4 regions of the Nocardia sp. NPDC058705 genome follow, and region 2 is predicted to be linked to each of the others. Evidence: riboswitches for the same ligand, from Rfam matches in the RefSeq annotation. Region 2 holds a riboswitch; each other region holds the start of a gene.

Region 1 (2,817 bases), on a different contig from region 2:
CGCCGCCGAGGACGCGGCCCTGGCCGTCGATGTGTTTGGTGCCGGAGTAGACGACCACGTCGGCGCCGAGTTCGAAGCCGCGCTGCAGCAACGGGGTGGCGAAGACGTTGTCCAGCACCACCTTTGCGCCCGCGGCGTGGGCCAGCTCGGTGACCTTGCGGACATCGACGAGGGTCTGCATCGGGTTGGCGGGGGTCTCGAAGAAGACGGCCTGGGTGGGGACCGACAGGGCCTGTTCCCACTGGTCGAGGTCGTCGCCGTCGACGAAGACGGTTTCGATGCCCCAGCGCGGGAGGATCTCGTTGCACACCACGAAGCACGAGCCGAACAGGCTGCGAGCCGCGACGAGACGGTCGCCCGCCTTCAGCAATGCGCCGAGCGCCGTGAACACCGCGGACATGCCGGATGCCGTCGCGAAGGCGGCTTCGGCGCCGTCGAGCAGGCGGATGCGCTCCTCGAACATCGCCACGGTCGGGTTGCCGAAGCGGGAGTAGACGAAGTGCTCGATGTCGCCGGTGAAGGCGGCCTCGGCGGCTTCGGCGCTCTCGTAGACGAAACCCGAGGTCAGATACAGGGCCTCGGACGTCTCGTCGTAGCCGGAACGGCGCAGGCCGCCACGCACACCGAGCGTGCCGGGACCGACACCCTCGGGCAGTGGCTTGTCGAACGAACCACCGGTGATCATGCTTTTCTCCTTATGCCTGACGCCACGGCAGGCCGACGGCGCGCCAGCCGGTGCTGCCGCGCTGACCGAACGCGTCGGGACCACCCTCGAAACCGTCGAGCACGTTGTAGGACGGTGCCACGCCCGCCGCCGTCGCCAGGTTCGCCGCGTGCGCGGAACGCTGGCCGGAGCGACACAGGAACACGACCGGGGCGTCGTCGGGGCGACCCGCGAGGGCCTGCTCGAGCTGCACGCCGAAGTCGGGGTTGCGGGTGCCGGTGCCGTCGACCCATTCGATGAAATGGGCGGGGCGTTCGATGGAGCTGGTGTCGGGGATGCCGATGTGTGCCCACTCGCCTTCGGTGCGCACGTCGACCAGCACGGCGCCGGGGTGCTCGGTGAGCAGCTCCCACGCCTTCTCAGGGGTGATGTCGCCGGCGTAAGTCATGTCGATCCTCCTGCGTGAATCCGCTCTTGCCGTGCCGGAACTCCGGAACACACGGCCAGGTCGTCACCCGGAGCACCCCACCGCGGAGGAGGGTTGCCGACCAGCGAGCCGGGGCTTGACGCTGGCACTCATGACCTTGCGATCTGAGATTGCCTCGGCACCGGTCATCGTGTCAAACGATTCAGAAGGTGCACACCAGCCACGCGCCGTCGGCGCGGGTCAGTTTCCAGTTGGTGGTCGCGGGGTTGCCGTTGACCACGACGGTCGCGTCGATTTTGGCGCGGTCGCCGTTGACGGTGGCGTTCTCGAAACCCTTACCGTCGATCGTGACCGTGGATTTCGGGCCACCGAGCTGTTCGGAAAGGCCGGAGCTCTCCTCGTTGAAGCCTTCGCAGGCCACACCCGTCGGCGGACGCAGGTCGCTGCGCGAGCGGGCGTCGATATAGTTGGTGACGGCGGCCGCGAGCCGGTCGGCCTCTGTGACATTTTTCTCAGCGGGCGAGAGCAGTCCGCCCAGCACGATGCCGATGAGCACGATGATCGCCACCACCGCTGCCGCGACGAACGGGACGATGGAACGCTTGTCGGTCTGATCCACCACTACGGGCTGGTCATCCGAGCCTGTTTGCTCCTCGTTCATGCTGTAATCCTCGCAGACCCGCGCGGGCGGCTACACCGCACGCCGGGTGGCCGCAATGCCGCAGCTAGAATCGCGTTGATTGCGGCTGCTGCCGACGTCGATGGCAGCTGCCAGTAAGTCGGATATTCGACTTAGCCTAAGCTAAGTTGACGCCGTCAAATCAGTTCTCGACCAAAGGGTGCGCGTAGACATGACCGAACAGAGTGCAGCTACTCGCCCGCTTCGCATTGCGATCGTGGGCGCGGGACCGGCCGGTATCTACGCCGCCGACGCCCTGATGAAGTCCGATGCCGAGGTCAGCATCGACCTCTACGAGCGCATGCCCGCGCCCTTCGGCCTGATCCGCTACGGCGTCGCCCCCGACCACCCGCGGATCAAGGGCATCATCACCGCCCTGCACAAGGTCCTCGACAAAGACCAGGTCCGCCTGCTCGGCAACATCGACTACGGCACCGACATCACCCTCGACGACCTGCGCCAGTTCTACGACGCGGTCATCTTCTCCACCGGCGCCAACGCCGACCGCGCCCTGGGTATCCCCGGGATCGAGCTCGATGGTTCCTACGGTGCCGCCGACTTCGTGTCCTGGTACGACGGCCACCCCGACGTCCCCCGTTCCTGGCCCCTCGAGGCTGAGAAGGTCGCGGTCCTCGGTGTCGGCAACGTCGCCCTCGACGTGGCCCGGGTGTTGGCCAAGACCGGTGACGAGCTGCTGGCGACCGAGATCCCGCCGAACGTCTACGAAGGACTCAAGAACAACAAGGCCCTCGAGGTCCACGTCTTCGGACGTCGCGGCCCCGCACAGGCCAAGTTCACGCCTTTGGAGCTGCGCGAGCTGGATCACTCGCCGACGATCGAGGTCATCGTCAACCCTGAAGACATCGACTACGACGAAGGCTCCGAAGCCGCGCGTCGTAACTCCAAGCAGGTCGACATGGTCGCCAACACCTTGGAGCAGTGGGCCATTCGCGATCACGGCGATCGCCCGCACAAGCTGTTCCTGCACTTTTTCGAGTCCCCGGCCGAGGTCCTCGGTGAAGACGGCAAGGTCGTGGGTTTGCGGAC
Region 2 (2,817 bases):
CACCGATGTTAGCTACATGGCTGTGCAGGCTGAGCGCGTCCACGAACTTCTTGCCCGCATCGACACCGCCCGCCAGCTCGAACGCCACGATCGCGCCCGCGCCCTTCGGCGCCAGCTCCTTGGCCCGCGCGTACCAGGGCGAGGACTCGAGGCCCGCGTAGAACACCGCGTCGACGCCCGGCTGCTCGGCGACGAACTTCGCGACCGTCTCGGCATTGCTGACATGCCGTTCCACCCGCAAACTCAGCGTCTCGATGCCCTGGGCGATGAGGAACGCGTTGAACGGTGAGACTGCGGCGCCCAGGTCGCGCAGCAGCTGCACGCGCGCCTTCAACGCGAACGCGGGCGCGCCCAGATCGGCGAACACCGCACCGTGATAGCTCGGATCGGGCTCGGTGAAACCGGGGTAGCGCGAGTTGCCGTCGGCGTCGCGCACGGTCCAGTCGAACGTGCCGCCGTCGACGATCACGCCCGCAACGGCCGCGCCGTGCCCACCCAGGTACTTCGTCGCCGAATGCACGACGATGTCGGCGCCGTGGGCCAGCGGCTGGATCAGGTACGGGGTCGCGACGGTGTTGTCGACGATCAGCGGCAGGCCGTTCGCGTGCGCCACACCGGCGATGCCGGGAATGTCGAACACCGCGCTGCTCGGGTTGGCGATGGTCTCGCCGTAGAACGCCTTGGTGTTCGGCTGGATCGCGGCTTCCCACTGCGCGAGATCATCGGGGTCCTCGACGAACGAGACCGTGATCCCCAGCTTGGGCAGCGAATAGTGGAAGAGGTTGTAGGTGCCGCCGTAGAGGTGCGGGCTGGACACGATGTGGTCGCCCGCGCTCGCCAGGTTCAGGATCGCGTAGGTCTCCGCGGCCTGGCCCGAGGCCAGCAGCAGCGCCGCGACGCCACCTTCGAGGGCGGCCACGCGCTGCTCCACCGCGTCCTGGGTGGGGTTCATGATCCGGGTGTAGATGTTGCCCGGCTCGGCGAGACCGAACAGCGCGGCGGCGTGATCGGTGTCGCGGAAGGCGTACGAGGTGGTCTGGTAGATCGGCAGGGCCCGCGCGCCGGTGGCGGCGTCGGGTGCCTGGCCCGAGTGGATCTGCTTGGTCTCGAAGGACCAGTTCTCGGGCAGGAAAGAATCAGTCATGTCGTGCTCCAGTGGGTGTTCGCCGGGGATCTCGTCAGTTGGGTCGGATCGACGGGTAACAACACATGGGTGCCTCCTGAAATGCGCGCTTGCTCTCGACTTTCGAGAGCCCGGTCATCACCCGGAGCACCCCACCGCAGCTGGAGGGTTGCCGACCAGCGAGCCGGGGCTTGGCGCTGGTACTCATGACCTTGGGCGTCATGTTAACCGGACATCTCCCACACGCGGAAACTTCCCCCGCATTTCCCGCCGAAGATCACTCGGTGAGCGGTGTGCCGAGGCCGGGCGTGTCGTCGGCCGGTGCGCCGCAGACGTAGCGCAGGCCGTGATAGGCGCGCAGGATCGCGTCACGGGTCACCCGCACGGCCGCCTGGGGCGTCGAATGCAGCAGCGCTTCCTCCACATCGGCCATCGAGATGTGACACAGCATCTGCCAGGTCCCCGCCACCAGCCGGACCATGAAGTCGTCCGGTGTCGTGCCCATGCGATCCGCGAGCTGCGCGCACACCGCCACATTCTTCTTTTCCGCGTATTCCAGCGCTCGCGCGTTCACCGCCTGGCTGGCGCGCATGATCCGCTGCATCTGCAGGAACTGGCGCAGGAAACGAACGCCGTCGGCGCCCACTTCGGCGTGGATCACCTGCAGGTAGGCCCCGCACAGCGCCTGTAGTTCGTTGCCGGGGGGCTGGGCGCGCAGCGCGGCCGCGACGGTGACCCCGAAGTCGTCGATCGGGGCGAGCACGATGTCTTCCTTGAGCGGGAAGTACCGGTTGACGGTGCGCGGCGACACGTCGGCGCCCGCGGCGATCTGCTCGACCGTCGTCGCGTCGAAGCCCTGCGTTTCGCACAGGTCGAGCCCGATCGCGACGATCGCCGCTTTGGTCTGCAGCTTCTTGCGTTCGCGCAGGCCCAGCGGCGCCTCGCCAGCCGGTTCGGCGGTCCGGTCAACGCTGATCGGAGGGGTCGAATCCAGCATGTCGCCAGTCTACCCCGCTGCCGGTTCCATCTGTCGAGACCTGCCAATTGGCGCAGTCAGACATTTTTCTCTTGACGCCAATTGTCGCATGGTGCCAGTATTGAGCGAACTGATCGAGCGACGAGGAGTCCTGGTGACCGGCACCGAAATACAAGCGAAACATGTTGATAATCAACAGAATTCGATGCGGTGGTGGGCGCTGATCGTGCTCTCCGCCGCCCAGTTGATGGTGGTGCTCGATGCCACCGTGATCACGATCGCCCTGCCGTATGCCCAGCGTGACCTCGGCATCAGCGAGGGTGACAAGCAGTGGGCGATCACCGCCTACACCCTGATCTTCGGCGGCCTGCTGCTGCTCGGCGGACGGATGGCCGACTATCTGGGGCGGCGCCGGATCTTCCTGATCGGGCTGGTCGGCTTCGCCGCCGCGTCGGCACTGGCCGGACTCGCGCAGACCGGCGCGCAACTGTTCGTCGGTCGCGGTCTGCAAGGTGCGTTCGCCGCCCTGCTCGCGCCCGCGGCACTGTCGCTGCTGTCGGTGATCTTCACCGACGTGCAGGAGCGGGCCCGCGCGTTCGCGGTGTTCGCCGGGATCACCGCGGGCGGTATCGCGTTCGGTCTGATCGTCGGCGGCGCGCTCACCGAGTTCGCCTCGTGGCGGTGGACGCTGCTGATGAACACCCCGATCGCGCTCATC
Region 3 (2,817 bases), on a different contig from region 2:
CGCCTCGGCATAGAACGCCGCACCCTCGGCCGCGAACTCGTCGAACCAGCGCTGACCGGCCGCCACCAGCGCGGCGTACTCGACCCCGCGATAGGTCCGGTAGTACTCCCGGTTGATCTCCTCACGCGGCGCACCGGCTTCGGCTCGCGCCTTGAGATCGTCTGCGACACGGGCATATTCGCTCCCGTCGTCACCGTTCTCGGCGAGCCAGAACCGCAGGAACGTGAACATCGACTTCACCGTGATCAAGGTTTCGTCCACGTCGAAAAACGCCACACTCACGTTGTTTCCATTCGGCGTGCTCGGGCGCCCCCGCTCCGCCTCTGTCTCGGGACGGTGATCGCTCACGCCGGCACCCCCAGATACGCGGTGACCGCCTTGGCCGCCTTCGCCCGTTCGATCTGGGCGATTCGGTCGTTGGGCAGTGCGGTGAACTCGATCCGCGAGCCGGCCACGGACTTGCCGAACTGGCGTACGTCGGTTTCGATGACGAACTGCAGTTTGCCCGGATCATCGATCGAGACCGGCGTGAGCTGGGCGTGCAGCGTGGCGGGCAGCGGGAACAGGAACGAGGTGAACCGCAGGTCGACGTTGTTCCACACGATGTAGAAATGCTCCTGCGGCCTGCGCACCCCGTACTCGAGTTCGAACGCGGCAAGGAACAGCTGTCGCACCGCCTCGATCACCACGATGCCCTGCACGTGCTCACCGGTCTGGTGGTCGAGCAGCAGTTCGTTGTCGCTGTCCAGACGCAGATCCGCTTCGAAGGCGTTCTCCTCGATGCGCCGCAGCCCCGCCAGCAGCACATTGGAGTGCTGGTATTTGTGCACATGGTGCCTGCGCGCGGGCTCGGCGATTTCGCCGACCACCCGGACTCGCGCCTGCGGTGCGTGCACGGCTGCCACGTGCTCCAGGTAGTCGAGATCGTGGCGGGTGACGCCCTGGCCCAGGTGAACGGCCAATTCCTGATCGACGAACCGACCGCTGCGCAGCAGCGCCACCAGCCCCGACACGGTGTGCACCCGCTCGTCCGCCGTGATCCCGAGGAAACGGTCGGCCACCACGACGAACGTGGTCGCCACCGTTTCCGGGGCGCGAGTGGCGTCGAGTTGGACTACAGACATGGATAAACCTCCAGAAAGACGCTTACGGCAGGTGAGCCCCACCATCCGGTCGTCACCCGGAGCACCCCGCCGCCACTGGAGGGTTGCCGCCCAGCAAGCCGGGGCTCGATGCTGGAACTCGTGACCGTGCTCCGAAAGGTAAACGGCCGCAATATTTTTGAAAACCGTTCCGACCAGCATGCGAAAAATCCGCCCACGGGCGGAGGTAGGGCACAACGCCGGTGCCTATGCTGAGCGTGACAGTCCGTCACGTATATCCCGGAGGCAACGTTGCCGAACACTCTCGAAGCCAGCATCGACATCGCCGCATCGCCGGAGAAGGTCTGGTCGGTACTGTCCGACCTGAGCCGCATGTCCGAGTTCAGCCCGACGACGGTGAAGATGGTCGCGGTCGGTGGCGTGCGCGAGGGCGCGTTCACCGTCAACCTCAACAAGGTCGGCTGGAAGATCTACCCGACCACCTCGCGGATCGCGCGCTTCGAGCCGAACAAGGCGTTCGCTTTCCGGATGAACGAGAACCGCACGACCTGGACCTACGAACTCTCCCCCACTGCCACCGGCACCCACCTCGTCGAGACCCGCACGGTCGACGCCAAGGGTCTGCCCGGCTGGCTGCAGAAGACGATCAAGGTCGCCATGGGCGGCGAGGAGAAGTTCGAAGCCGATCTGGTTTCGGGCATGGAGCAGACACTGAGCAAGGTGAAGGTCGCCGCCGAGCGCTGACCTGGATATTTCTGAAAGCCCGTCGGAGATCATCCGGCGGGCTTTTTTCGTCACGCCAGGTTGTCGCGGATCTCGTCGAGCGCCTGCGTGCTGCGGGTGAGCAGCTCCCGCACCGCCGCCAGCTCGGCCGCGGTGAACTGCTCGGCCAGGGTGCGCTCCACCGCGACCGCGCGCGTATCGGCGTCGTTCATCACCGCGCGCCCCTCCTCGGTGAGGCGGGTTTCCAGCACGTTCTTGTGCCACTCGTGGGGGGTGCGGTCGACCAAGCCGCGGTCCTGCAGGTTGGTGAGGACGGTGTTCATCGTCGGCGGGGTGACGCCCGCCAGCCTGGCCAAGGCCGCCGCCGAGATGCCGGGGTTCTCCGCGAGGTACATCAGCGCGCTGTACTGCGGGACGGTCAGGCCTGCCGGTTTCAGCGCGGCCGTCTTCGTCGCGATCAGGGCTTGCTCGGCCCGCTTGATGTACGAGCCGAGCCTCTCGGCGGCGGGCATGGACGTCATGCGTGCATGGTATCCGCCCATCACTCCATAACCCCATTGACGATCATAACGACTCTAATCTAGGTTAGTGCCGATCGATTGATGTTCTTCGTTACATAACCGAGAGGCTTCACCATGTTGCGAACCGTCGCCGTTGCCGCCGCCTGCCTGGCCATCGCCGCATGCGGGACCTCGTCCGCCGCACCCAGGCTGAGCACTGCCTACGAGCTACCCGGCAACGCCGTCTATCCCGAGGGAATCGGCCTGGATCCGCGCAACGGGGACACTTACGTCGGGTCGTTCGCCGATGGTTCGGTGTATCGCGCGAGCGCCGACGCCGCACGCGCCGAGGTCTTCCTGCCCGCGGGTGCCGATGGCAGGAAGACGGCGAACGGGATTAAGGTCGATTCGAGTGGTCGGCTGTGGGTGATCGATTCCGGTGTGGGAGTGAGTGTTTACGACACCGATTCGCGTGCGCTGCTCGCTCGGTT
Region 4 (2,817 bases), on a different contig from region 2:
CATCGGCCAACTCGGGACTTGCATGCCGGTGTCGCCGCGCGGCCCGCCGCACGAACATCGCGACATCCTGCTCACGCCCCGCCAACGCCAACCTCGCCAGGTGGACGAATTCATCGGGCAGATCAGCGCTCACGTCCGCCGAAGTGGAGCTCAAGGCGTATGACATGGTCTTCTTCCGATCTGATACGTGGACTGTTTTCGCTTCACTCGATCGTACGGCGTCCATCGCGGGCAAAGTTCACCCCTTGTGTACCGGTTTGACATCGGACCCCACCCGCAGCGCCACATTGATCTGCCGAGCCCTCAGCGCAGCAATTCCCTTCGTCGGATGCTAGTTCCGCCGGCCCCCCTCATGGGCGATTCCCGCCGCGTCGGGCGTGCCTCACCGCGCGAACGCGCCGGTCAGTCGGTGTCGGTGGCAGCGAGGATCGACAGGGCGGGTTCGGGGGTCAGTGCGACGATGCCGATATCCCAGGCGACGCGCTCGAACCATGCGGTATCGGCCTCGAAGGTGAACCAGTGGCAGTCCCGCGCGAGGCGGGTGACATGGTCGATGGTGTCGAATTCTGTTGCACCACACAGTGCCCCGAGCGAACGCCAGGCGCGCAGACGGCCGTAGGCCGCGCCTTCGCCGTGGTTGTAGGCGCCGCCGTTGGCCGCCGCGGCGAACAGCATCGACCAGACCTGCCCGGGTGTGGACGGGGTGACCACGAGGTCGGTCGCCGACGGGTGCCGGGCGTGTAGGCACTCCAGCGACAAGGTGTCCATGAGGGCCGCCGTCGTCGCCGGGTCGGGGACGCTGCCGAGTGCGAAGGTCCGAGATTCGATGCGCCCGTTGGATTCTCGCTTCCAGTTCGCGACAGCCTGCGCGAGTCGGTCCGCGACCGCGGGGTGGGTAGTTTCCTTGGCGCGGGGGAGGGCGAGTCGAGTGCGTCTGCTCAGCGCGGGGGAGGTGTCGGCACTGAACGGCAGGCCGACGCTCGAACCGTGCTGGCTGAATTGGCGCAGCGCGAGCCCGTGCTCGAAGGGTGTGCGTTCGAACGGCAGCACGCGCAGCGGATGACCTGACCAGTGCGCCGAATTCGCCCACCGCACGAGCCCGTCGTGGTCGGCCACCGTGACGCCGCGCAGGATCAACTCCTGCAGCAAACAGGCACGCAGCTCGTCCGCGATCGGCCCGATCAGACCGGCTTGACCGAACGCGGCGACGGCCTCGTCCGCTTCCAGCGATCCGGCCAGCTTCGCCGCTATCCGGCCCGCCCGGCTCTTCTCCGGCTTCGTCGCCGCGAGCACCCGGAGCGCGGCCCCGGCCCTCTCCGGTGCGGAGGCGTGGAGCAATGTGCCGACGCAATCCTCGACAATCCAATTACCGGCACCGTAGGCCGTGGCCGCCGCTCGGCCGAGCGACACGGCGAACTCGAGATCGCCTGCGCCAACACTACTTTCGATCCGCTCCCGGATGTCGCGATAATCGTCGCGCTGCGGGAACTCGCGAATGATCTGTTCGATCTCGACGTGCACGAGCCCAGCGTACGCATCTGCCGTGCCGAGGCAATCGAAGTTCGGCGCGGTAGGAGGCCACTTCCGCCGGGGTAGTTGACAGGCCGCGAGGTCATCTGTCACTCTCGTTGCAGGTCACGAGTACCAGCGTTCAGCCCCGGCTTGCTGGTCGGCAACCCTCCTCCGCGGTGGGGTGCTCCGGGTGACGACCAGGCTGACGTCCGAATTGGGCGCGGCAAGCGCGGGCCAACTCTTGTGGAGCGGGTCCCTGAGCCGACGGGATTTCGTCATGACTGCTGTAATCGACCCCACCTGTGCCATCGCCGCCGTTTCCGGTGCCGACCTGCAGGTTCCGCTCGTTCAGGGCGGCACCAGCTCCTACGCCAACTTCGACTACGCCGCGAGTGCGCCCGCGTTGAAGCAGGTCACCGACCGGATTTCGCAGTTGCTGCCGTTCTACGCCAGCGTGCACCGGGGTGCGGGGTATGCCTCGCGGATCTCGACCGAGTGCTACGAGGCCTCGCGTGGGTCGGTTGCCCGGTTCCTCGATGCCGACGACGACCAGGTGGTGGTGTTCACGCGCAACACCACCGATTCGCTGAACCTGCTGGCCGGGTGCGTGCCAGGGGAGACGGTGGTGCTCGATATCGAACATCACGCCAACTTCCTGCCGTGGACCGAGCACGGTCGCCGGGTGGTGCGGGCCGGTGCGACTGTCGAGGAGACGATTCAGCGGGTCGTCGCCGAGTTGTGCAGCAAGCCGGCCGCGCTGCTCGCGGTGACCGGGGCATCCAACGTCACCGGTGAGGTGCTGCCGCTGGAACGGCTCGCGACCATCGCCCACCTGTGTGGTGCGCGGATTCTCGTCGACGCCGCGCAGCTGGCTCCGCATCGACGGATCTCCTTGCGCGAGACCGGGATCGACTACCTCGCGTTCTCCGGGCACAAGCTGTACGCGCCGTTCGGCTCGGGTGTGCTCGTCGGGCGGCGTGACTGGCTGGACCAGGGTGAGCCCTACCTTGCCGGTGGTGGCGCCGTGCGCAATGTCGGTGTGTCGGAAGTGGAATGGGCTTGCGCGCCGCAGCGGCACGAGGGCGGTTCGCCGAATGTGTTGGGCGCGGCCGCGATTGCCGCAGCCTGTGACGCACTCGCCGCCATCGATCCCGCCGAACTCGTTGCGCACGAACGCTTCCTGGCCGATCGTCTCCGCGACGGCCTGTCCGCGATCCCCGGCGTCGACCTGGTCACCATCTGGTCCGACAGCCCCGACTGTGTCGGCATCGTCGCCTTCACTATCGCCGACTACGCCCCCGGCCA

The links. Region 2 has a riboswitch for S-adenosylmethionine ahead of ACFW6D_RS25605 (bifunctional o-acetylhomoserine/o-acetylserine sulfhydrylase). Riboswitches for the same ligand answer to the same signal wherever they lie in the genome.
Region 1: linked by a shared signal. The riboswitch ahead of ACFW6D_RS22030 (rhodanese-like domain-containing protein) and the one ahead of ACFW6D_RS25605 (bifunctional o-acetylhomoserine/o-acetylserine sulfhydrylase) in region 2 are both predicted to bind S-adenosylmethionine.
Region 3: linked by a shared signal. The riboswitch ahead of ACFW6D_RS13975 (AfsA-related hotdog domain-containing protein) and the one ahead of ACFW6D_RS25605 (bifunctional o-acetylhomoserine/o-acetylserine sulfhydrylase) in region 2 are both predicted to bind S-adenosylmethionine.
Region 4: linked by a shared signal. The riboswitch ahead of ACFW6D_RS29465 (aminotransferase class V-fold PLP-dependent enzyme) and the one ahead of ACFW6D_RS25605 (bifunctional o-acetylhomoserine/o-acetylserine sulfhydrylase) in region 2 are both predicted to bind S-adenosylmethionine.

Annotation. Positions count from the first base shown of each region.
Region 1 is NZ_JBHYRN010000020.1:96,122-98,938, reverse strand. It holds gene ACFW6D_RS22035 (O-succinylhomoserine sulfhydrylase) at 1-685, opposite strand, end outside; gene ACFW6D_RS22030 (rhodanese-like domain-containing protein) at 696-1,112, opposite strand; SAM riboswitch class IV at 1,130-1,248, opposite strand; gene ACFW6D_RS22025 (hypothetical protein) at 1,294-1,752, opposite strand; gene ACFW6D_RS22020 (FAD-dependent oxidoreductase) at 1,943-2,817, shown strand, end outside.
Region 2 is NZ_JBHYRN010000027.1:36,757-39,573, reverse strand. It holds gene ACFW6D_RS25605 (bifunctional o-acetylhomoserine/o-acetylserine sulfhydrylase) at 1-1,144, opposite strand, end outside; SAM riboswitch class IV at 1,225-1,335, opposite strand; gene ACFW6D_RS25600 (TetR family transcriptional regulator) at 1,401-2,120, opposite strand; gene ACFW6D_RS25595 (MFS transporter) at 2,221-2,817, shown strand, end outside.
Region 3 is NZ_JBHYRN010000009.1:128,243-131,059, forward strand. It holds gene ACFW6D_RS13970 (HAD family hydrolase) at 1-282, opposite strand, end outside; gene ACFW6D_RS13975 (AfsA-related hotdog domain-containing protein) at 345-1,124, opposite strand; SAM riboswitch class IV at 1,138-1,250, opposite strand; gene ACFW6D_RS13980 (SRPBCC family protein) at 1,395-1,847, shown strand; gene ACFW6D_RS13985 (MarR family winged helix-turn-helix transcriptional regulator) at 1,898-2,347, opposite strand; gene ACFW6D_RS13990 (SMP-30/gluconolactonase/LRE family protein) at 2,462-2,817, shown strand, end outside.
Region 4 is NZ_JBHYRN010000039.1:3,706-6,522, reverse strand. It holds gene ACFW6D_RS29475 (AAA family ATPase) at 1-166, opposite strand, end outside; gene ACFW6D_RS29470 (DUF6183 family protein) at 403-1,521, opposite strand; SAM riboswitch class IV at 1,634-1,748, shown strand; gene ACFW6D_RS29465 (aminotransferase class V-fold PLP-dependent enzyme) at 1,790-2,817, shown strand, end outside.